DNA from 3 places in the Pantoea ananatis PA13 genome. Region 1 is predicted to be linked to each of the others. Evidence: predicted binding sites of a transcription regulator. Region 1 holds the regulator's gene; each other region holds the start of a gene.
What was found. Region 1 encodes PurR, which represses purine synthesis genes. Its sites were predicted from a motif close to CANGCAAACGTTTGCNTG; they were not measured.
Positions count from the first base shown of each region.

Region 2: a site for PurR is predicted at 5,596-5,613, ahead of purH (bifunctional phosphoribosylaminoimidazolecarboxamide formyltransferase/IMP cyclohydrolase). Genes of this name have one in related genera too.
Region 3: a site for PurR is predicted at 3,873-3,890, ahead of purL (phosphoribosylformylglycinamidine synthase). Genes of this name have one in related genera too.

Region 1 covers NC_017554.1:2,573,274-2,581,227, forward strand. The annotation lists gene PAGR_RS12115 (aldo/keto reductase) at 1-680, opposite strand, end outside; gene PAGR_RS23165 (DUF1289 domain-containing protein) at 749-988, opposite strand; gene PAGR_RS12120 (TetR/AcrR family transcriptional regulator) at 1,164-1,766, shown strand; gene PAGR_RS12125 (alkene reductase) at 1,813-2,910, shown strand; gene gloA (lactoylglutathione lyase) at 3,021-3,428, shown strand; gene rnt (ribonuclease T) at 3,548-4,219, shown strand; gene PAGR_RS12140 (Grx4 family monothiol glutaredoxin) at 4,265-4,600, opposite strand; gene PAGR_RS12145 (C40 family peptidase) at 4,965-5,786, shown strand; gene cydH (cytochrome bd-I oxidase subunit CydH) at 5,851-5,940, opposite strand; gene purR (HTH-type transcriptional repressor PurR) at 6,221-7,246, shown strand; gene punR (DNA-binding transcriptional activator PunR) at 7,243-7,954, opposite strand, start outside.
Region 2 covers NC_017554.1:4,408,076-4,416,029, forward strand. The annotation lists rRNA gene PAGR_RS20765 (23S ribosomal RNA) at 71-2,977, opposite strand; tRNA gene PAGR_RS20770 (tRNA-Ala) at 3,213-3,288, opposite strand; tRNA gene PAGR_RS20775 (tRNA-Ile) at 3,437-3,513, opposite strand; rRNA gene PAGR_RS20780 (16S ribosomal RNA) at 3,587-5,126, opposite strand; gene purH (bifunctional phosphoribosylaminoimidazolecarboxamide formyltransferase/IMP cyclohydrolase) at 5,762-7,351, shown strand; gene purD (phosphoribosylamine--glycine ligase) at 7,368-7,954, shown strand, end outside.
Region 3 covers NC_017554.1:1,215,374-1,223,327, forward strand. The annotation lists gene PAGR_RS05870 (MurR/RpiR family transcriptional regulator) at 55-894, opposite strand; gene yfhb (phosphatidylglycerophosphatase C) at 1,050-1,688, shown strand; gene tadA (tRNA adenosine(34) deaminase TadA) at 1,762-2,256, shown strand; gene mltF (membrane-bound lytic murein transglycosylase MltF) at 2,253-3,710, opposite strand; gene purL (phosphoribosylformylglycinamidine synthase) at 3,978-7,868, shown strand.

The DNA of each region.
Region 1 (7,954 bases):
CGTAACGGCTGGAAATGGGGATCGCTGAACAGACGTCCGCCCCCGAGACAGGACCATGCCATAGGGCGCAGGCGCTGCTGCTGGCAGTGATCCAGCGAACCATCCAGCAGCACGTTTTGCTGAACGGGAGAGATTTCAAGTTGATTAGTGACCAGGCTAAAAGGCAGACGCGACTGCAACAGGGCAAACTGCGCAGGTGTAAAATTGGACACGCCGAAATGAAGCACTTTACCGGCCTGATGCAGTTGAAGAAACGCATCGGCAACGTCATCGGCGTCCATAAGGGGATCGGGCCGATGAATCAACAGGAGGTCGAGATAATCGGTGTGAAAAGCCTGCAGCGAACGCTCTGCGCTGGCAAGAATGTGTGCGGTATCGGTGATGTAATGGCCAATCTGATGTTCGGGTTTGGCGCGCGTCGCAATGCCGCATTTCGTGACAATCTGAAGCCGCTGGCGCAGCGAGGGTGCCTGTTTTAATGCTTCACCAAACGCCGCCTCGCAACGGTAATCACCATAAATATCGGCATGATCGACCGTGGAAATCCCCAGTGAAAGATGGTGTTCAATAAAGGCGACCCGTTGCTTTGGAGTCATGTCCCACTCCATCAGGCGCCAGTAGCCCATAATCAGCGGGGAAAAGTGAGGGCCCTGTGGCGCAATAGCTTGCGGTTGTAACATCGTGTTCTCCCTGTGACACAAAAGCGGCTGGTTGTCTGTCAGGGAGTATAACGGAAATTGCGCGGGGGTCAGAACAAGGTCGGTTGCTGGGGTTCCTGAGGCTCATCCTTATGCTGCTGACGCAGCATACGCAGGCGGCGCTGATGGCAAAGGCGCAGCACGTCACGTTTCTGGCTGTCGGTATAGCGCATCCAGTTAAAACGCTCGTCGCGGCTGCGCAGGCAACCGAGACAATAGCCACGTGAATCTGTCTGACAAATACTCCGGCATGGACTGGGAACCGGAAAAAACTCAAGCTGCTCTGCCACAACTGCCCCCGCTAAAACGTGCATCCCTCTATTGAAGACAGACTGGTGCGATTGTGCAAGAAATAATCACAACACGAACAATTTATTCACTTTCAATACGTGATGATTTAACACTCTGTGCCTGTCCCGCGATTAAAATTTGCATTAGACCGATTGGTCTACCAGGATAAACCCCATGAACAAGATGCCACAACGTCATGAAACACGTGAACACCTGCTGATAACGGGCGAGAAGCTTTGCCTGCAGCGCGGATTTACCGCCATGGGGCTGAGTCAGCTGCTGACACAGGCGGCCATTCCGAAAGGGTCGTTTTATCACTATTTCCCGTCAAAAGAAGCGTTTGGCGTTGCCCTGCTTGAGCGCTACTTTGTCCGCTACCTGCATGAGGTAGAGCAACAGTTGTCTCAGCCAGCGGGCACGGTGAGAGAACGATTGTTAGACCATTTCAGACATGCGCTTGCGGTGTTTGAACAACAGGGGCACATCGTCGGTTGTCTGAGTGTGAAACTGTCGGCTGAAGTTTGTGACCTGTCTGAACCCATGCGCGGTGCCCTGCAGCACGGTGCCAGTCATGTTATCGCGGCTTATAGCCGCGCCTTAACGACGGCACAGCAGGAAGAAGGACTGATATTGCCGCATCCGCCTGAACAGCTGGCAGAGCTACTCTATGTCTTGTGGCTCGGTGCCAGTTTGCAAAGCAAGCTTTCCCGTAAGGCACAGCCCCTGCGGCTGGCGTTTATTACCATCGAACAGTGGCTGAAAGCGCCACTGGTTTAAAAAAACCACAATTTGTAGACGACCGGTCTACTTAAAAGGAGTTGTTATGGCGAGTACTCAGCTGTTTCGTCCGCTAAAAGTTGGCGCAATTACCGTGCCTAATCGTGTCTTTATGGCCCCGCTGACGCGCTTGCGTAGCATTGAGCCAGGCGATATCCCGACGCCGTTGATGGCCGAATACTATCGTCAGCGCGCGGGGGCGGGCCTGATTATTACCGAAGCTACCCAGATTTCTTTCCAGGCCAAAGGTTATGCGGGTGCGCCGGGTTTACACACCCAGCCGCAAATCGCCGCGTGGAAAAATATTAACGAAGGTATCCACCAGGCAGGCGGACACAGTGCCGTACAGCTGTGGCACACCGGCCGTATTTCACATAACAGCGTCCAGCCGGAAGGTAAAGCGCCGGTTGCGCCTTCGGCGATACCTGCAGGCACACGCACTTCCCTGCGTGCCGAAGACGGCAGCGTGTATCGCGAAGATACCTCAGTGCCGCGCGAACTGAGCATCAGTGAAATTCAGCAAATCGTTGCCGATTTTGGTCAGGCCGCTGCCAATGCGCGGGAAGCAGACTTCGACATGCTGGAACTGCACTCCGCTCACGGCTATCTGATGCACCAGTTCCTGTCACCGTCCTCGAATCAGCGTACCGATGAGTACGGCGGCAGCGTTGAGAAACGCGGACGTTTTGCGCTTGAAGTGGTCGATGCCGCGATTGCCAACTGGTCAGCGGATCGTGTTGGTATCCGTGTCTCTCCTGTCGGCAGCTTCCAGAACCTGGATAATGGCCCGAACGAAGAAGAAGATGCACTGTGGTACATCGCTGAACTGGCGAAACGCAAGATTGCCTATCTGCATATGTCAGAACCTGACTGGGCAGGCGGTACACCTTACAGCGACGCCTTCCGTCAGAAAGTCCGTGATACCTTCCCGGGCGTAATTATTGGCGCTGGCGCTTACACCGTTGAGAAAGCGGATGATCTTATCAGCCGCGGCTTGATCGATGCCGTTGCCTTTGGTCGGGATTACATCGCTAACCCGGATCTGGCCCAGCGTTTACAACAAGATGCACCACTGAATCCACAGCGTCCCGAATCCTTCTACGGTGGCGGCGCTGAAGGCTATACTGACTATCCTGCACTGTAAAACGCAGGCAGCCGTGAGTCTTTCACGGCTGCGGTTATTCTTTGGCGATTATCGTCGCTATACTGAGTGTTTGTGTCATCCGGGGATGACGTTTTTCAAAAGAGGAAGCTATGCGTTTACTTCATACCATGCTGCGCGTTGGCGATTTGCAACGCTCCATTGATTTTTACACTCGCGTGCTGGGCATGCGCCTGCTTCGCCAAAGCGAAAACGCTGAATATAAATATACCCTGGCGTTTGTGGGCTACACCGAAGAGAGCGAAGGTGCCGTTATTGAGCTGACCTACAACTGGGGCGTTGACAGCTACGATCTCGGTAACGCTTATGGTCACATCGCGTTGGGCGTTGATGATGTTGCCGCAACCTGCGAGCGCATCCGTAACGACGGCGGTAACGTGACGCGTGAAGCCGGCCCGGTCAAAGGTGGCACCACGATCATTGCCTTTGTTGAAGATCCAGACGGTTATAAAATCGAACTGATCGAAAATAAACATGCCGGACACGGCCTCGGCAGCTAAGCCGTGAACATCAGCCCGCGCAACGCGGGCTGATTCTCGCTTCCCTTACCTGTACCTGCTGCAGACGGGGCGCTTTTTTGGCATACTACGCGCTGCCCTTTTTCTGCAATGAGATCCTGATGTCTGAATCGTCTTCCCCCAACGCACTCAATCAACGCTTTCGTGGTTTCTATCCCGTGGTTATCGATGTGGAAACGGCGGGCTTCAATGCGCAAACCGATGCGCTGCTGGAAGTCGCGGCCATTACGCTGAAAATGGATGACGAGGGTTGGCTTCATCACGACCAGACACTGCATTTTCATGTTGAACCTTTTGTCGGCGCTCTGCTGCATCCGGAAGCCCTTGCCTTTACCGGCATCGATCCCAGCAATCCGTTACGGGGCGCGGTGAGCGAATACGAAGCCTTGCATGCCATTTTTAAACTGGTGCGCAAAGGCATTAAAGATACCGGGTGCAATCGCGCGATCATGGTGGCGCATAATGCGACCTTCGATCTTAATTTTATGAATGCCGCCGCCGAACGCGCCAGCCTGAAACGGAATCCGTTTCATCCTTTTGCCACTTTCGACACGGCCGCCCTGAGCGGGTTAGTGCTGGGTCAGACGGTACTGGCCAAAGCCTGCAAAGCGGCAGGGATGGAATTTGACAGCAGTCAGGCGCACTCTGCGCTGTATGACACGCAGCAAACGGCCACGCTGTTCTGCGAACTGGTCAATCGCTGGAAACGTCTGGGAGGCTGGCCGCTGGCTCTAGCGGAAGAGGCAACAGAATATCAGGGCGCGGCGGAGTAAACGCCCGTTAAACGAAGAAAAGGCCGACGATGTCGGCCTTTTTTATTATTCCGCTTCTTTAAACTTCTCTGCGGTTTCTTTGACCAGCGGTTGTAATTCGCCACGCTGGAACATCTCAACAATAATGTCGCAGCCGCCAACCAGTTCGCCATCGACCCACAGCTGAGGGAAGGTTGGCCAGTTAGCATACTTTGGCAGCTCTGCGCGAATATCCGGGTTCTGCAGAATATCCACGTAAGCGAAGCGCTCACCACAGGCAGACAGCGCCTGAACCGCCTGGGCAGAGAAACCGCAGCTTGGCAGTTTCGGCGAACCTTTCATGTACAGCAGGATCGGGTTTTCTGCGATCTGGCGCTGAATTTTTTCTACAGTACTCATTATTGCCTTCCTTAATTCGTCACTTCGTGTTTCTTTATTGTAGCGACTTCCCTTCAGGACTGAAAATGAGATTTTCTTCCCGTTAGGGCAAACCGCCATGTTTGTTAAGTCCGCTTGCGCGCTATCCACCCGCTCATCGGGACCCAAAAGGTGAATGCATTAATAATTTGCAATAATTTTGCTGAGTTAACCTGCTGAAATTACTTATTTATGCCTGCTTTTTACCCAAGTTATTAATTAATAAAAAAAGGACTTACTGTTTTAAAAAAAACTGGACTAGAATGTCTTCGGCGCTGATCGTTGATCAGATTTTTCTTAACCTTGTCAGATATCTGTTGAACCTGACAGCTTAACCAGTAAACGGACTATGCGTTCAATTATTACGCTTCTTATTCTGGCTTTTGCGCAACTGTTCTTTAATGTCGCCTCTGCATCACCGCAGGCGCCGGTTAAGGCCAGCTTGCATAAGGTAGAGAAAAAAAGTGCGCGCGAAGATGAGCGGCGCAAGCGACGCACGGTTAAAGCTTCGGCGAAAAAAAGCCGTTCCTCCGCAGAGCAGAAATCCAGCAAAACGCTTAAAACCAGTAAAAATCCCTCTCACGCGGTTGCCTCTCACAAAACCCTGACCAAAGCGACTGATTCACACAAGAAGCTCACCAAAAAAGTGGCCGCCAACGCCACCAGCAAGAAACGCTATGGTCATCAACGCGCGGTGAAGGTGGCGAAAGCGGACAGCAAGGATACCGGCACCATCAAAATGAGCAACGCACACCGTCAGCGCTATCAAAAAGCACGTGAAACGGCGATGGCGAAACTGATGGGACAGCTGGGCAAGCGCTACCAGTGGGGCGGAAAATCGCCGCATACCGGTTTCGACTGCAGCGGCCTGGTGTGGTACGCCTACAAAGATGTGGTGAAATTTAAAATTCCGCGTACTGCAAATGAAATGTATCACCTGCGGGATGCCGCGCCGGTGAATCGGGAAGCGCTGGAGAAAGGCGATCTGGTGTTTTTCCGCATCAACGGACGTGGCACGGCCGACCACGTGGGTGTTTACCTGGGTAACGGTAAATTTATTCAGTCACCGCGTACCGGAAAGGACATTCAAATCAGTGCGTTAAGCGAAGATTACTGGCAGCGCCACTATATTGGTGCGCGTCGCGTCATGACGCCAAAAACCGTTCGCTAAACGTCACTCCTCCGTCATACCGACGGAACGCAGCCGGGACAGGGAAACCTTCCCGGCTTTTTTATTAGTTCAGAATGGCGGTAAAGCTGAACGCAATAATCATCAACAGTGCAGCCGCCGTGGTCATCAATGACAGTTTCAGATCGGTACTCATCACAACTCCTTAGGCACAATTTTAGTAGGGGTTAAGCATTTTCCCACACGCGTGGGTAAAAATCTCGTTTTATCCGTGCAGCCTTGTTAGAATCCCCTCTTTGTTGCGCAACAGCGCGCAACATCGGTTGCGTCAGCACCCTTTTCAACCGTTATTTCCTGCCCCGATGCCCCATAACCGGTCAGAAAAACGATTTTTTTGCAGAAATAACCGTCCGCTGACGCAAACGTTTAACAACATGCTTATCAACAGGTTAGATAAGCCCGGGAGTTCGATTTTCATGGCAACAATTAAAGATGTGGCGAAACGTGCAGGCGTCTCTACCACAACCGTTTCTCACGTCATCAATAAGACGCGCTTTGTCGCAGAAGATACCCGCGAAGCGGTCTGGGAAGCGATTCGGGAATTACATTATTCACCCAGCGCCGTAGCACGCAGCCTGAAGGTGAATCACACCAAAACGCTGGGCCTTTTGGCCACCTCCAGCGAGGCGCCCTATTTCGCTGAAATTATTGAAGCCGTGGAGAATCACTGCTTTGATAAAGGCTACACCCTGATTTTAGGCAACGCGCATAACGACCTGCAAAAACAGCGTGCCTACCTCTCGATGATGGCGCAGAAGCGCGTCGATGGGCTGCTGGTCATGTGTTCTGAGTACCCGGATGATTTGCTGCAAATGCTGGAAGCCAACCGCAATATTCCCATGGTGGTCATGGACTGGGGCGAATCCCGTGCCGATTTTACTGACACGGTGCTGGATAATGCGTTTCAGGGCGGTTATCTGGCCGGCCGCTACCTCATCGAACGCGGGCATCGCGATATTGGCGCCATTCCAGGGCAAATGGAACGTAACACCGGTGGTGGCCGTCATGCCGGTTTCCTCAAGGCGCTGGAAGAAGCCGGTATTCAGCCGCGTTCAGAGTGGATTGTGCAGGGCGATTTCGAGCCTGAATCCGGGTATCAGGCTATGCAGCAAATTCTGTCGCAGAAGCAGCGCCCAAGCGCGGTGTTCTGCGGTGGCGATATTATGGCCATGGGCGCTATCTGTGCCGCCGATGAAATGGGCCTGCGCGTCCCGCAGGATATTTCGGTGATTGGCTACGATAATGTGCGCAACGCACGCTATTTCACGCCTGCACTCACTACCGTGCACCAGCCAAAAGCGCAACTCGGGGAGAAGGCTCTGGAAATGTTGCTGGACCGCATTACCAGCAAGCGTGAAGAGTCGCAAACCATCGAAGTGCATCCGACACTGATTGAGCGACGCTCTGTAGGCTACGGTCCCTATCGCGACTACCGTCGTTAATCCTCGCTCAACCACTCCTGATTGAGCGTTTGCGCATCACCCAGGTAATTGAGCAACCAGCCCAATGCCGGTGATGCGCGATCTTCCGCCCAACTGACGCAGCAGGGACTTTCTGGAAAAGGCTGGGGCAAGTTAAGTTCGGTCACTTCGCCGCTGTCCAGTAGCGGGCGGGCTAAGTGCCCCGGCACCATTGCGACGCACAGCCCGGCCCGGACGCAGTCCAGCCCGGTCTGCCATTCAGGCACCACCAGTCGGCGTTGATTATCCAGAGCCCAGGTCATACGACGCGGTAACGCACGCGAGGTGTCTTCCAGCACCAGCGAAGGCCAGTTGCGCAACGCCTCATCATCTAGCCGGGCGACCTGGGTTAACGGATGTTCCCGCGCGACGATGCAGCGCCAGTTCAGAGTTCCCATATCGCGGAAAGCAAACCGCCCGCCCACCGGAATCGCCTGAGTCGCGCCTATTGCGACCTCGACTCTTCCGTCAGCCAGCGCATCCCATACGCCGTTAAACACTTCATAACTGATGTGGAGCTCCATATCCGGAAAGTGGCGATAGAAATCCCTGACGAACTGACGGGTTCGGTGCGGTTTCACAATGCAGTCCACCGCAATCGCGATTTGCCCTCGCCAGCCGTTGGCCAGTTGCTGGCACTGACGGCGCGTGGCATCCATTTTTTTGATGACGCTGCGGCCTTCTCGCACA
Region 2 (7,954 bases), 1.8 Mb from region 1:
CAGATTCTTTATCCGGTAAACAATGCTGAAAATTTAAATCGTCTCTCAACCAAAACGCCTCTGGCGTTGTAAGGTTAAGCCTCACGGGTCATTAGTACCGGTAAGCTCAACGCATCGCTGCGCTTACACACCCGGCCTATCAACGTCGTCGTCTTCAACGTCCCTTCAGGAGCCTTAAAGGCTCAGGGAGAACTCATCTCGGGGCAAGTTTCGTGCTTAGATGCTTTCAGCACTTATCTTTTCCGCACTTAGCTACCGGGCAGTGCCACTGGCGTGACAACCCGGACACCAGCGGTGCGTTCACTCCGGTCCTCTCGTACTAGGAGCAACCCCCCTCAATTCTCCAGCGCCCACGGCAGATAGGGACCGAACTGTCTCACGACGTTCTAAACCCAGCTCGCGTACCACTTTAAACGGCGAACAGCCGTACCCTTGGGACCTACTTCAGCCCCAGGATGTGATGAGCCGACATCGAGGTGCCAAACACCGCCGTCGATATGAACTCTTGGGCGGTATCAGCCTGTTATCCCCGGAGTACCTTTTATCCGTTGAGCGATGGCCCTTCCATTCAGAACCACCGGATCACTATGACCTGCTTTCGCACCTGCTCGAGCCGTCACTCTCGCAGTCAAGCTGGCTTATGCCATTGCACTAACCTCCTGATGTCCGACCAGGATTAGCCAACCTTCGTGCTCCTCCGTTACGCTTTGGGAGGAGACCGCCCCAGTCAAACTACCCACCAGACACTGTCCGCAGCCCGGATTACGGGCCTACGTTAGAACACCAAACATTAAAGGGTGGTATTTCAAGGCCGGCTCCACGCAGACTGGCGTCCACGCTTCAAAGCCTCCCACCTATCCTACACATCAAGGCTCAGTGTTCAGTGTCAAGCTGTAGTAAAGGTTCACGGGGTCTTTCCGTCTTGCCGCGGGTACACTGCATCTTCACAGCGATTTCAATTTCACTGAGTCTCGGGTGGAGACAGCCTGGCCATCATTACGCCATTCGTGCAGGTCGGAACTTACCCGACAAGGAATTTCGCTACCTTAGGACCGTTATAGTTACGGCCGCCGTTTACCGGGGCTTCGATCAAGAGCTTCTCCTTGCGGATAACCCCATCAATTAACCTTCCGGCACCGGGCAGGCGTCACACCGTATACGTCCACTTTCGTGTTTGCACAGTGCTGTGTTTTTAATAAACAGTTGCAGCCAGCTGGTATCTTCGACTGGCTTCAGCTCCGGGAGCAAGTCCCTTCACCTACGCGCCAGCGTGCCTTCTCCCGAAGTTACAGCACCATTTTGCCTAGTTCCTTCACCCGAGTTCTCTCAAGCGCCTTGGTATTCTCTACCTGACCACCTGTGTCGGTTTGGGGTACGATTTTGTGTTACCTGATGCTTAGAGGCTTTTCCTGGAAGCAGGGCATTTATCACTTCAGCACCGTAGTGCCTCGTCGTCACGCCTCAGTGTAAAGTGAACCGGATTTGCCTGGAACACACACCTACACGCTTAAACCGGGACAACCGTCGCCCGGCTGATATAGCCTTCTCCGTCCCCCCTTCGCAGTAACACCAAGTACAGGAATATTAACCTGTTTCCCATCGACTACGCCTTTCGGCCTCGCCTTAGGGGTCGACTCACCCTGCTCCGATTAACGTTGAACAGGAACCCTTGGTCTTCCGGCGACAAGGTTTTTCACCTTGTTTATCGTTACTTATGTCAGCATTCGCACTTCTGATACCTCCAGCATGCCTCACAGCACACCTTCGACGGCTTACAGAACGCTCCCCTACCCAACAACACATAGTGTCGCTGCCGCAGCTTCGGTGCATGGTTTAGCCCCGTTACATCTTCCGCGCAGGCCGACTCGACCAGTGAGCTATTACGCTTTCTTTAAATGATGGCTGCTTCTAAGCCAACATCCTGGCTGTCTGGGCCTTCCCACATCGTTTCCCACTTAACCATGACTTTGGGACCTTAGCTGGCGGTCTGGGTTGTTTCCCTCTTCACGACGGACGTTAGCACCCGCCGTGTGTCTCCCGTGATAACATTCTCCGGTATTCGCAGTTTGCATCGGGTTGGTAAGCCGGGATGGCCCCCTAGCCGAAACAGTGCTCTACCCCCGGAGATGAGTTCACGAGGCGCTACCTAAATAGCTTTCGGGGAGAACCAGCTATCTCCCGGTTTGATTGGCCTTTCACCCCCAGCCACAGGTCATCCGCTAATTTTTCAACATTAGTCGGTTCGGTCCTCCAGTTAGTGTTACCCAACCTTCAACCTGCCCATGGCTAGATCACCGGGTTTCGGGTCTATACCCTGCAACTTAACGCCCAGTTAAGACTCGGTTTCCCTGCGGCTCCCCTATACGGTTAACCTTGCTACAGAATATAAGTCGCTGACCCATTATACAAAAGGTACGCAGTCACCCCCATAAAGAAGGCTCCCACTGCTTGTACGTACACGGTTTCAGGTTCTGTTTCACTCCCCTCGCCGGGGTTCTTTTCGCCTTTCCCTCACGGTACTGGTTCACTATCGGTCAGTCAGGAGTATTTAGCCTTGGAGGATGGTCCCCCCATATTCAGACAGGATACCACGTGTCCCGCCTTACTCATCGAACTCACAGCCTGTGCACCTTTGTGTACGGGAGTATCACCCTGTACCCTGCGACTTTCCAGACGCTTCCACTGATGCACAAGCTGGTGATGGTTCTGGGCTCCTCCCCGTTCGCTCGCCGCTACTGGGGGAATCTCGGTTGATTTCTTTTCCTCGGGGTACTTAGATGTTTCAGTTCCCCCGGTTCGCCTCATACAGCTATGTATTCACTGCATGATAGTGTGTCGGAACACACTGGGTTTCCCCATTCGGGTATCGCCGGTTGTAGCGGTTCATATCACCTTACCGGCGCTTATCGCAGATTAGCACGCCCTTCATCGCCTCTGACTGCCAGGGCATCCACCGTGTACGCTTAGTCGCTTAACCTCACAACCCACAGGCGTTTATCTGTTTTACCGTAACGGCTTCACAGTTAGCTTGTAAGCTGTAAGCTTTTGAGAGACTCGAACGCGTTGTACTGTGTTCCTTATTACGGAGGAACACGACAATGCGTCGTTTCAAATTTTCAGCTTGTTCCGGATTGTTAAAGAGCAGAATACTTCGCAGCACACCGTTGCCGGTACGCTCTGAAGTATTTTCAGAAAAAATACAGTAGTGAGTATGGTGGAGCTAAGCGGGATCGAACCGCTGACCTCCTGCGTGCAAGGCAGGCGCTCTCCCAGCTGAGCTATAGCCCCATACAGTTACTGCAGAGACCACTACTACCACTCAACCGAGTAAACATCCTTCATCAAGAAGGATGCCATTTCGTCTCAGGCAAGGCATGCGGAAGGGACGTTTACGTCTGTAAACGACCGCGCGCATAACGCAGCATAAGAAGAAATTTGGTAGGCCTGAGTGGACTTGAACCACCGACCTCACCCTTATCAGGGGTGCGCTCTAACCACCTGAGCTACAAGCCTGTAGAGGTTTTTTCTGCTCGTGACTTTCTATCAGACAATCTGTGTGAGCACTTCGCGGGAAAGTATCTTCAGGTAAGGAGGTGATCCAACCGCAGGTTCCCCTACGGTTACCTTGTTACGACTTCACCCCAGTCATGAATCACAAAGTGGTAAGCGCCCTCCCGAAGGTTAAGCTACCTACTTCTTTTGCAACCCACTCCCATGGTGTGACGGGCGGTGTGTACAAGGCCCGGGAACGTATTCACCGTGGCATTCTGATCCACGATTACTAGCGATTCCGACTTCACGGAGTCGAGTTGCAGACTCCGATCCGGACTACGACGCACTTTATGAGGTCCGCTTGCTCTCGCGAGGTCGCTTCTCTTTGTATGCGCCATTGTAGCACGTGTGTAGCCCTACTCGTAAGGGCCATGATGACTTGACGTCATCCCCACCTTCCTCCGGTTTATCACCGGCAGTCTCCTTTGAGTTCCCGACCGAATCGCTGGCAACAAAGGATAAGGGTTGCGCTCGTTGCGGGACTTAACCCAACATTTCACAACACGAGCTGACGACAGCCATGCAGCACCTGTCTCACGGTTCCCGAAGGCACTAAGGCATCTCTGCCAAATTCCGTGGATGTCAAGAGTAGGTAAGGTTCTTCGCGTTGCATCGAATTAAACCACATGCTCCACCGCTTGTGCGGGCCCCCGTCAATTCATTTGAGTTTTAACCTTGCGGCCGTACTCCCCAGGCGGTCGACTTAACGCGTTAGCTCCGGAAGCCACTCCTCAAGGGAACAACCTCCAAGTCGACATCGTTTACGGCGTGGACTACCAGGGTATCTAATCCTGTTTGCTCCCCACGCTTTCGCACCTGAGCGTCAGTCTTCGTCCAGGGGGCCGCCTTCGCCACCGGTATTCCTCCAGATCTCTACGCATTTCACCGCTACACCTGGAATTCTACCCCCCTCTACGAGACTCAAGCCTGCCAGTTTCAAATGCAGTTCCCAGGTTAAGCCCGGGGATTTCACATCTGACTTAACAGACCGCCTGCGTGCGCTTTACGCCCAGTAATTCCGATTAACGCTTGCACCCTCCGTATTACCGCGGCTGCTGGCACGGAGTTAGCCGGTGCTTCTTCTGCGGGTAACGTCAATCGACGCGGTTATTAACCACATCGCCTTCCTCCCCGCTGAAAGTACTTTACAACCCGAAGGCCTTCTTCATACACGCGGCATGGCTGCATCAGGCTTGCGCCCATTGTGCAATATTCCCCACTGCTGCCTCCCGTAGGAGTCTGGACCGTGTCTCAGTTCCAGTGTGGCTGGTCATCCTCTCAGACCAGCTAGGGATCGTCGCCTAGGTGGGCCGTTACCCCGCCTACTAGCTAATCCCATCTGGGTTCATCCGATAGTGAGAGGCCCGAAGGTCCCCCTCTTTGGTCTTGCGACGTTATGCGGTATTAGCCACCGTTTCCAGTGGTTATCCCCCTCTATCGGGCAGATCCCCAGACATTACTCACCCGTCCGCCACTCGTCACCCGAGAGCAAGCTCTCTGTGCTACCGTCCGACTTGCATGTGTTAGGCCTGCCGCCAGCGTTCAATCTGAGCCATGATCAAACTCTTCAATTTAAAGTTTGATTTGCTGAAACAAGTCCAGCGGTGCTCATCTGTAAAACGTCATAATGAATTTCATTATGTGTTCACTCGTGAGGCTTTGATATTTTTTACGTCCGGAGACGCTGATATCAATCCTGCGAGTGCCCACACAGATTGTCTGATAAATTGTTAAAGAGCAGTGCGAACAGCGGGTTAACCGTCTGTCGCGAGGTGGCGTATATTACGCTTTCCTCCTTCAGAGTCAACCTCTTTTTCAGAAGTTTTTCTCCGGCGGTTCAGTTGCCTGACCCTCTCAACACCGCATTCCGTAAGCCGTTGTGCCGTGTCGATGGAGGCGCATTATAGGGAGTTCTCTCTGGCTGACAAGGGCTAAATTCAATAAAAATGACTGTTCGCTGCATTCCACAGCAAAACCCCGCCTTATACGCAGTTACACACAAAGTTATCCACATTCCTGGCCGCATCAAATTTAGACGAGCATCACGCAAACGTTTTCGCTACAATGCCCCGCAACGCAATGGATGCCCCTTTTCGGGGCGTTACCTGAAGTTTTTACGCTTTTGCTGCTCTATATAGAGAAAAGTAAGCACGCAAGCTTGATGTAACGCTCTTATTTACGCGAATCAAAGCCAAGGGATAAAACCACCATGCAACAACCTCGTCCTTTACGCCGCGCCCTGCTCAGTGTTTCTGATAAAGCCGGCATCCTCGAATTTGCTCAGGCACTCTCTCAGCGCGGTGTTGAGCTGCTCTCCACAGGTGGTACCGCTCGCCTGCTCGCAGAGGCGGGACTTCCCGTCACAGAAGTGTCTGACTACACCGGCTTCCCGGAAATGATGGATGGACGCGTTAAAACACTGCACCCGAAAGTCCATGGCGGCATTTTAGGACGTCGTGGACAAGATGATGCGGTGATGGCGCAGCATGCTATCAGCCCGATTGATATGGTGGTCGTCAATCTTTATCCCTTTGCCCAAACCGTCGCAAAACCAGATTGCTCACTGGAAGACGCCGTTGAGAACATTGATATTGGCGGCCCGACAATGGTGCGCTCGGCGGCCAAGAATCACAAAGACGTGGCGATTGTCGTTAAGAGCAGCGATTATCCGGCCATTATCGCTGAGCTGGACGCCAATCAGAACTCACTGACGCTCGAAACCCGCTTCAACCTGGCAATCAAAGCGTTTGAACATACCGCCGCGTACGACAGCATGATCGCTAACTACTTCGGTACTCTGGTTCCTGCCTATCATGGTGAAACCAGCCAACCAGCCGGCCGCTTCCCGCGCACCCTCAATCTCAACTTCATTAAGAAGCAGGATATGCGCTATGGCGAGAACAGCCATCAGGACGCCGCCTTCTATATAGAAGAGAATGTGCAGGAAGCCTCGGTCGCTACCGCCAGCCAGGTGCAGGGCAAGGCACTCTCTTATAACAACATTGCGGATACCGATGCCGCGCTTGAGTGCGTGAAAGAGTTTATTGAGCCCGCCTGCGTCATTGTCAAACACGCCAATCCTTGCGGTGTTGCGGTGGGTGAGTCAATTCTGGCAGCTTATGAGCGTGCCTATCAGACTGACCCGACATCTGCCTTCGGCGGCATCATTGCCTTTAACCGCGAGCTGGATGAGGCGACAGCCCAGGCCATCATCAGCCGACAGTTTGTTGAAGTCATCATCGCTCCTGCTGCAACGGAAGCTGCGCTGAAAGTGACCGCGGCAAAACAAAACGTCCGCGTGCTGGTATGCGGTGACTGGCAGGGTCGCGTGGCTGCCCTTGATTTCAAACGGGTGAATGGCGGTCTGCTGGTTCAGGATCGCGACCTCGGTATGGTCGATGCCAGCCAGTTGCGCGTCGTCAGCAAGCGCCAACCTTCTGAGCAGGAACTGCGTGATGCCCTGTTCTGCTGGAAAGTGGCGAAATTCGTTAAGTCCAACGCCATTGTCTATGCGCGCGACAATATGACCATCGGCATAGGTGCTGGCCAGATGAGCCGCGTCTACTCTGCCAAAATTGCAGGAATTAAAGCGGGTGATGAAGGCCTGGAAGTAAAAGGGTCCGCGATGGCTTCCGATGCGTTCTTCCCGTTCCGGGATGGCATTGATGCCGCTGCTGCCGTGGGCGTAAGCTGTGTGATTCAGCCTGGCGGTTCTATCCGCGACGATGAAGTGATTGCGGCAGCGGATGAGCATGGTATTGCCATGATCTTTACCGACATGCGTCACTTCCGCCATTAATTCTGTGGAGCCTTTTATGAAAATTTTAATCATCGGTAACGGCGGACGTGAACACGCACTGGCCTGGAAAGCGGCGCAGTCGCCGCTGGCAGAAACCATTTTTGTCGCACCCGGTAATGCGGGCACCGCGCTGGAACCCGCGTTGCAGAACGTCGATATTGCCCCCACCGATATTCCCGCTTTGCTGGCCTTCGCTCAACGTGAACAGATTGATCTCACCATTGTCGGCCCTGAAGCGCCGTTAGTGGCAGGCGTGGTTGATGCGTTCCGCGAGGCCGGATTGAAAATCTTTGGTCCAACTCAGGCCGCCGCGCAATTGGAAGGGTCTAAAGCATTCACCAAGGACTTTCTTGCACGTCACAACATCCCCAGCGCCGAGTACCAAAACTTCACCGACGTCGCCCCTGCGCTGGCTTACCTGCGTGAAAAAGGTGCGCCGATTGTCATCAAAGCTGACGGGCTGGCTGCCGGTAAAGGCGTGATTGTGGCCATGACGCTGCAGGAAGCGGAAGATGCCGTGCAGGATATGCTGGCGGGTAATGCGTTTGGTGATGCCGGTCACCGTATCGTGATTGAAGAGTTTCTGGACGGCGAAGAAGCCAG
Region 3 (7,954 bases), 1.4 Mb from region 1:
ATGCTGGCTTCTTTCGTTATGTTCTCGGCAAAATATCTGCGTTGAGCTTTCTGGCTAGATCAGTTTCTTAACCAGAGCTTCGCTGTGACGAATATGGCTGGATGCTCGCTCAGGATCGTTCTGCACCAGGGCCATAAACAGCAGGTCCGTCAACGCCAGCTGCGCGGTGGTAGATGAGATGGCGGCGCTGCGCGTGCTCTGCTCTTCTGCCACGGTGTACAGGCAATGGGTGGCGCACTGCTGCAGTGTGTTAGGCGTAAAGCCGGTAAAGGCCAGCACATCCGCCCCTACGCGAACGGCTTCCTGAGCGGCAAGGTTGATTTCACGTCTTTCGCCGGTGTAGGAGATCGCCAGCAGCACATCGCCAGATGACATAGCCTGAACACTGGCCAGCAGCGCGTGCATATCCTGTTCCGCCACCGCATTGATACCAATTTTCATCAGCTTCCATGAAAAATCCTTTGCCACCAGGCCGGACGCGCCAATGCCGACCAGCAAAATGCGGCGTGCGCGCTTGAGCAACTGCAGGACGGCGTTTAATTTCTCTTCACTGTTGATATCCAGCGTGGCGCGAATCGCAGAGAGCTTCTCCGTGAGTAATTTTTCACCCACGGCTTTGAGCGGATCGTCGCTCAGGATCTGGTTGTGCACGGTGATGGCATCTTTATCCGCCAGCGACTCACTCAGCGCCAGCTTAAGAGCCGGAAAGCCTTTGTATCCCAGTTTTTGTGCGAATTTAACCACGCTCGACTGGCTGACCCCGGATTCTTCCGCCAGCTTTTGTGAACTCAGATGCCGTGCCCGATCCGGTTGTGACAGTAAAAAATCCGCCAGCCGACGCTCGTTCAGCGCCAGAGAGGGATAAAGCTGGCGAATGCGCAGCAATGAACTCATGCTCAATCCTTATGATTTAGCGGATGTTCCGCATGGAATAAATGATTCTATGCGCATTGTAGTCACTGGAATAAAAAATTACAGCCATCGCCTCGTTGGACGAAGATGACTACAATAGAGGCTGTTGATGCCAATTAGGTAAAAAGGAGTGTTGTTTGACCAACGATATACAACGTCGCGTGGTGTTTTTCGACCTTGATGGCACATTGCACCAACAGGACATGTTTGGCACCTTCATGCGCTATCTGCTGCGCCGCAAGCCGCTTAATCTGCTGCTGGTGGTGCCGTTGCTGCCGGTTGTGGGCGCGGGTTTATTGTTTAAGGGACGCGCCGCGCGCTGGCCGATGAGTTTGCTGCTGTGGTCGATCACCTTTGGCCGCTCTGAAGCCACACTGCTGCGGCTGGAAGCCGAATTCGCGCAATGGTTTCGACAACGCGTTAAAGCATTTCCCGTGGTGCAGAAACGACTCAGTGAATACCTTAGTAGCGATGATGCCGATGTCTGGCTGATTACGGGCTCACCGCAGTCGCTGGTGGAGCAGGTCTATTACGACTCCGCATTTCTACCGCGGGTGAAGCTCATCGCCAGCCAGATGCAGCCCGGTTTAGGCGGACGCATATTGAAAATGCGCTGTCTCGGCCATGAAAAAGTGGTGCAGCTTGAAGAGCAAATCGGCACGCCCTTACAGCTGTATAGCGGTTACAGCGACAGCAAACAGGATAACCCGCTGCTGTTCTTCTGCCAGCATCGCTGGCGCGTCACCCCGGGTGGCGAATTACAACAGCTGGAATAACCGCTGTCACGCTTCGGTTTTACGGATTCGATGGTTATAATGCGCCGCTTTTTTGCTGCCGGGAGTGGTCTGCGTGACTCAAGAACAAGATGAATACTGGATGCGCCGGGCGCTTACGCTGGCGCAGCGCGCATGGGAGCAGGGCGAAGTGCCGGTGGGTGCGGTGCTGGTTCAGGGCGATCGGGTGATAGGCGAGGGCTGGAACCGGCCTATCGGGCAGCACGATCCCACCGCCCATGCGGAGATCATGGCCTTACGTCAGGGCGGGAAAGTGCTGGAGAATTATCGCCTGCTCAATACCACGCTTTACGTCACGCTGGAGCCCTGCATTATGTGTGCGGGCGCGATGGTGCACAGTCGCATTGGCCGTCTGGTTTATGGCGCGCACGATGTAAAAACCGGCGCAGCCGGCTCACTGATTGATATTCTGGGACATCCGGGAATGAATCATCAGGTGGCGCTGCATCAGGGAGTGCTGGAAGAGGAGTGCGCGGCAATGCTGAGCGACTTTTTCCGCATGCGCCGCCAGCAACAAAAAGCGCTGCGTCAGGCGCAGCGCGAAAGTTAATTCATTGCCACCTCAGGCGTGACGGCAGGATAACCTTTGCCCAGCTCTGCCTCCAGGGCCGCCTGTTGGGCAATGCGTTTTTCCTGCTCCTGCAAATAACCCACCAGGCTAATTTCATATTTGCGGATATTCTCCACGTAATTATAGGCTTCCTGCCCGCGTGCATAGCCATAGGTGGTTTGTGAGTAGTAGCGCTTCTGGCTCAACATGGGTAGCCGCAGTTTAACATCTGCCCAGCTGTCGGGATTTCCACCCTGTTTAGCCGTGAGCTTACGCACATCCAGCATATGCGCATAGCCCATGTTATAGGCCGCCAGGGCAAACCAGATACGCTCATCTTCCGGAATCGTTTGTGGCACCTTTTCCATCATGTTTTGCAGATACTCGCTGCCGCCACGGATGCTCTGCTCAGGATCGGTACGGTCACCTACGTCAACGCTGTCAGCGGTATTCCGCGTTAACATCATCATGCCGCGGACGCCGGTAGGCGACGTCGCCTGCGGATTCCAGTGCGACTCCTGATAGGAGATCGCCGCCAGCAGCCGCCAGTCGATATTTTTGGCGTACTTTTCAAACAGGGGTTTTATATCGGGCAGCACGTTGTCAATGGAGCGCAGGAAGGTGCGGGTATCCACGTAGTCGAAGGTGCCGACGTGACCGAGATATTTCTCTTCAAGTCTTGCCATCGCCCCTTCTTCTCCCATGCTGTTAAAGAAATCCAGCATGGCGGCGTTCAGGCTGTCATCGCTTTCGTGCGGTAAATACCACGTTACCGGTTCTTCATCGGTGACGTCGAAAGCCACAGCCAGTTGGGGATGAATGCGCTGAAGCAGGGCAATCGTCACGGAATCGCCAATCGTATAATCCAGCTTGCCTTCCGCCACGGCTTCCAGCAGGGCTTTCGGACTTTGATCGGTCGAAATGGCCCAGTCGAGATCGGGATAGTGATTCGCCCGGGCGTTTTTAAGCGTCGACAGATAAGCCGATCCAGAGGCAACAACCAGCCGCCCCTTTAAGTCACCCAGGTTTTTTGGCCGCGGTTTGTCCACGCGATAGACCAGCTGCTGCGAAACGCTGTAGTAGCCCGGACCGATCTGATAACGCGACAAACGCTCATCGTTATAAATCAGACCTGCCGCCAGCAGATCCGCTTTGCCGTCGTCGAGCGCATCGAACAGATCGCTGAGGTTGGCGCGCACCGTTATATCAAGCTTAACGCCCAGATAATCGGCAAAACGCTTCGCCAGCTCGTAGTCCATCCCGGCCGGTGCTTTATTCACGGTGTAGTAAGTCAACGGCGAGTTTACGGTACTGACGCGTAGCACTCCCCGTGATTTAATCTGTGAAATCGTATCTTGTCCTCCCCCGTACCAGGGAATAGACGGCCACAGTGCCAGAGCCAGCAGCACGGTAAGCAGACCGATAACCAGATAATTAAATTTTAGGCGTTTCAAATAGTTATCTCTCGATGGCTCCAAGGCCTCTGTCTTTTAAGGCAGTATTGATCTTGTTTTAACTCCCAGAGCGAGGGGCATTTTGCGCAACAAACACCGGCAGAGCAACTTATAAAGCAATTTTTGCGCAAATTTCAGGCAAATCTTGATGGCCATAAATTTTGCGCAAACGGTTTCGTCGCGGAGTGGGTTTCTTTATAATACGCCCCGTTTTCCCCTGTTGCGCCCAATGAAGCGTCGCCCGGCGCTTCGAAGACGAGAGATCTTATGATGGAAATTCTGCGTGGTTCGCCCGCCCTGTCGGCATTTCGTGTAAACAAATTGCTGGCCCGCTTTCAGGACGCTCATCTGCCGGTGAGTGATATTTACGCTGAGTACGTCCATTTTGCCGATGTCAGCGCGCCGCTGAGTGAGGATGAAAAATCCCGTCTGCAGCGCCTGCTCAAGTACGGTCCTTCTCTCGCTGAACATGCGCCACAAGGGCGTTTAATTCTGGTCACGCCACGTCCTGGTACGATATCGCCGTGGTCATCAAAAGCCACAGACATTGCTCATAACTGCGATCTGTCGCAGGTGCGTCGTCTGGAACGAGGCATGGCCTTTTATGTCCAGGCACCTCAGCTTTCTGAAAGCCAATGGCAAACGCTCTCCGCACTGTTGCACGACCGCATGATGGAGACGGTTTACAGCGATTTCAGCGAGGCTGAGCAGCTGTTTGCTCACCACGAACCTCAGCCGGTCAAAAGCGTTGATGTGCTGGGTGAGGGCCGTCAGGCGCTGGTTCAGGCCAATATGACGCTCGGCCTGGCGCTGGCCGACGACGAAATTGACTACCTGCTGGCGGCCTTTACCCGGCTGGGACGCAATCCGAACGACATTGAACTTTATATGTTTGCCCAGGCGAACTCTGAGCACTGTCGCCACAAAATCTTTAACGCTGACTGGATCATCGACGGCGAAAAACAGCCTAAATCACTGTTTAAAATGATTAAGAACACCTTCGAGCAAACGCCGGATTATGTTCTGTCAGCCTATAAAGATAACGCGGCGGTAATGGAAGGCTCGGAGGTCGGTCGCTTCTTCGCGGACGCAGAAAAGGGTGAGTACGCCTATCACCAGGAAGCCGCACACATTCTGATGAAGGTTGAAACGCACAACCACCCAACCGCGATTTCGCCCTGGCCTGGCGCGGCAACCGGCTCCGGCGGTGAAATTCGTGATGAAGGCGCGACGGGGCGCGGTGCCAAGCCGAAAGCTGGCCTGGTCGGGTTCTCGGTGTCGAACCTGCGCATCCCCGGCTTCGAACAGCCCTGGGAGGAGGATTTTGGCAAGCCCGCACGCATCGTCAGCGCGCTGGATATTATGACCGAAGGCCCACTGGGCGGCGCAGCCTTTAACAACGAATTTGGTCGTCCGGCCTTAAACGGCTACTTCCGGACCTATGAAGAGCAGGTTAACAGCCACAACGGGACTGAACTGCGCGGCTACCACAAGCCCATTATGCTGGCTGGCGGCATCGGAAACATTCGTGCGGACCACGTTCAGAAAGGTGAAATCACCGTCGGGGCCAAACTGGTCGTGCTGGGCGGGCCGGCGATGAATATCGGCCTGGGCGGTGGTGCGGCATCATCCATGGCATCAGGCCAGTCCGATGCGGATCTCGACTTTGCATCGGTGCAGCGTGACAACCCTGAAATGGAGCGTCGCTGCCAGGAAGTGATTGACCGTTGCTGGCAACGGGGCGATGACAACCCGATTCTGTTTATCCACGATGTGGGCGCGGGCGGCCTGTCCAACGCCATGCCGGAACTGGTCAGCGACGGTGGACGCGGCGGTCGCTTCAACCTGCGCGACATCCTGAGTGATGAACCGGGAATGAGCCCGCTTGAAGTCTGGTGTAACGAATCACAAGAGCGCTATGTGATGGCCGTGGCCCCTGAAAAGCTGGCCGAGTTTGCTGCCATTTGTCAGCGCGAACGTGCGCCGTATGCGGTGATTGGTGAAGCCACCGAAGAGCAGCACCTGACCCTGAACGACAGCCACTTTGATAACAGCCCGATTGATATGCCGCTGGACGTCCTGCTGGGCAAAACCCCGAAAATGACGCGCGATGTGGTGAAACTGCAGGCGAAGGGCGATGCCCTGCAGCGCGAGGGCATTACGCTGACGGACGCGGTAAATCGCGTGCTGCACTTGCCAACCGTAGCGGAAAAAACCTTCCTGATCACAATCGGCGATCGCAGCGTAACCGGTATGGTGGCGCGCGATCAGATGGTTGGCCCCTGGCAGATCCCGGTTGCCAACTGCGCCGTTACGACGGCCAGCCTCGACAGCTACCATGGCGAAGCCTTCGCGCTGGGCGAGCGTGCGCCTGTCGCACTGCTGGACTTCGCCGCCTCGGCCCGTCTGGCGGTTGGTGAAGCACTGACTAACCTGGCGGCGACGCCGGTCGGTTCGTTGAAGCGGGTGAAACTCTCGGCTAACTGGATGTCTGCAGCAGGCCATCCGGGGGAAGATGCGGGCCTGTATGAAGCCGTAAAAGCCGTTGGCGAGACGCTGTGCCCGGCGCTTGGGATCACTATCCCGGTGGGTAAAGACTCTATGTCGATGAAAACCCGCTGGCAGGAAGGCACCGAACAGCGCGAAATGACCTCGCCGCTGTCGCTGGTGATCACGGCTTTTGCAAGGGTAGAAGACGTACGTCGCAATGTGACGCCACAGCTGGTCGCCGATCGGGACAACCTGCTGCTGTTAATCGACCTTGGCAACGGCGCTAACACCTTAGGCGCGACGGCGTTGGCTCAGGTTTATCGTCAACTGGGCGACAAGCCTGCTGATGTCCGTGATGCAACGCAGCTGGCTGGCTTCTTTAATGCCATCCAGGCCCTGGTCAGCCAGCAAAAACTGCTGGCTTACCATGACCGCTCAGACGGCGGCCTGCTGGTTACCCTGGCGGAAATGGCTTTCACCGGTCACTGTGGCATCGAAGTCGATATCGCGGCGCTGGGCAGCGATGCACTGGCTGCGCTGTTCACCGAAGAGCTGGGGGCGGTGATTCAAATCAACGCGGCGGATCGCGAAGCCGTGGAGCAGATTCTTGCTGAACATGGCCTGGCGCACTGCAGCCATGTGCTGGGCAGCGCACAGTCGGGCGATCGATTTGTGATTCGCTCAGGCGACAGCGCGGTTTACAGCGAAAGCCGCACCACCTTGCGGACCTGGTGGGCAGAAACCACCTGGCAGATGCAGCGTCTGCGTGATAATCCGGCCTGCGCCGATCAGGAACATCAGGCAAAGCAGGATGACGCCGATCCCGGACTGAACGTTAGCCTGACCTTTAAGCCAGACGAAGACGTTGCGGCACCGATGATTGCAACGGGTGCGCGTCCACGCGTTGCCGTGCTGCGCGAGCAGGGCGTTAACTCGCATGTGGAAATGGCGGCCGCCTTTGATCGGGCAGGTTTTACGGCGGTTGACGTGCATATGAGTGACCTGCTGGTGGGCCGGATCGATCTGGAACCTTTCCAGGCGCTGGTGGCCTGTGGCGGTTTCTCCTACGGTGACGTATTGGGCGCGGGTGAAGGTTGGGCGAAATCCATTCTGTTTAACCCGCGCGTACGCGATCAGTTCGAGTCGTTCTTCCATCGCCCACAAACGCTGGCGCTGGGCGTGTGTAACGGCTGCCAGATGATGTCTAACCTGCGTGAATTGATTCCGGGTAGTGAGCTGTGGCCGCGCTTTGTCCGTAACCAGTCGGAACGTTTTGAAGCACGCTTCAGCCTGGTTGAAGTGGCTGCCAGCCCGTCGTTACTGTTGGATGGCATGGCCGGTTCCCGTATGCCGATCGCCGTATCGCACGGCGAGGGCTTCGTGGAGGTGCGCGATGGCGCGCACCTTGCCGCACTGGAATCGAAAGGGCTGGTGGCGCTGCGTTATGTCGATAACACAGGCAAGGTGACGGAAGCCTATCCGGCAAACCCGAATGGCTCGCCAAACGGTATTACTGCGGTGACCAATGAAAGTGGACGCGTCACAATTATGATGCCGCATCCAGAGCGTGTGTTCCGCACGGTCAGCAACTCATGGCACCCGGCTGAATGGGGCGAAGACAGCCCCTGGATGCGCATTTTCCGCAATGCACGGAAACAATTGGGTTAAGAACGGCGAAAAAAGACCGGGAGGCCTGAGTGCCTCCCTTTTTTATTCCCCACTTGTTGGCAAAAGGAGACATACGTCACCTTTTG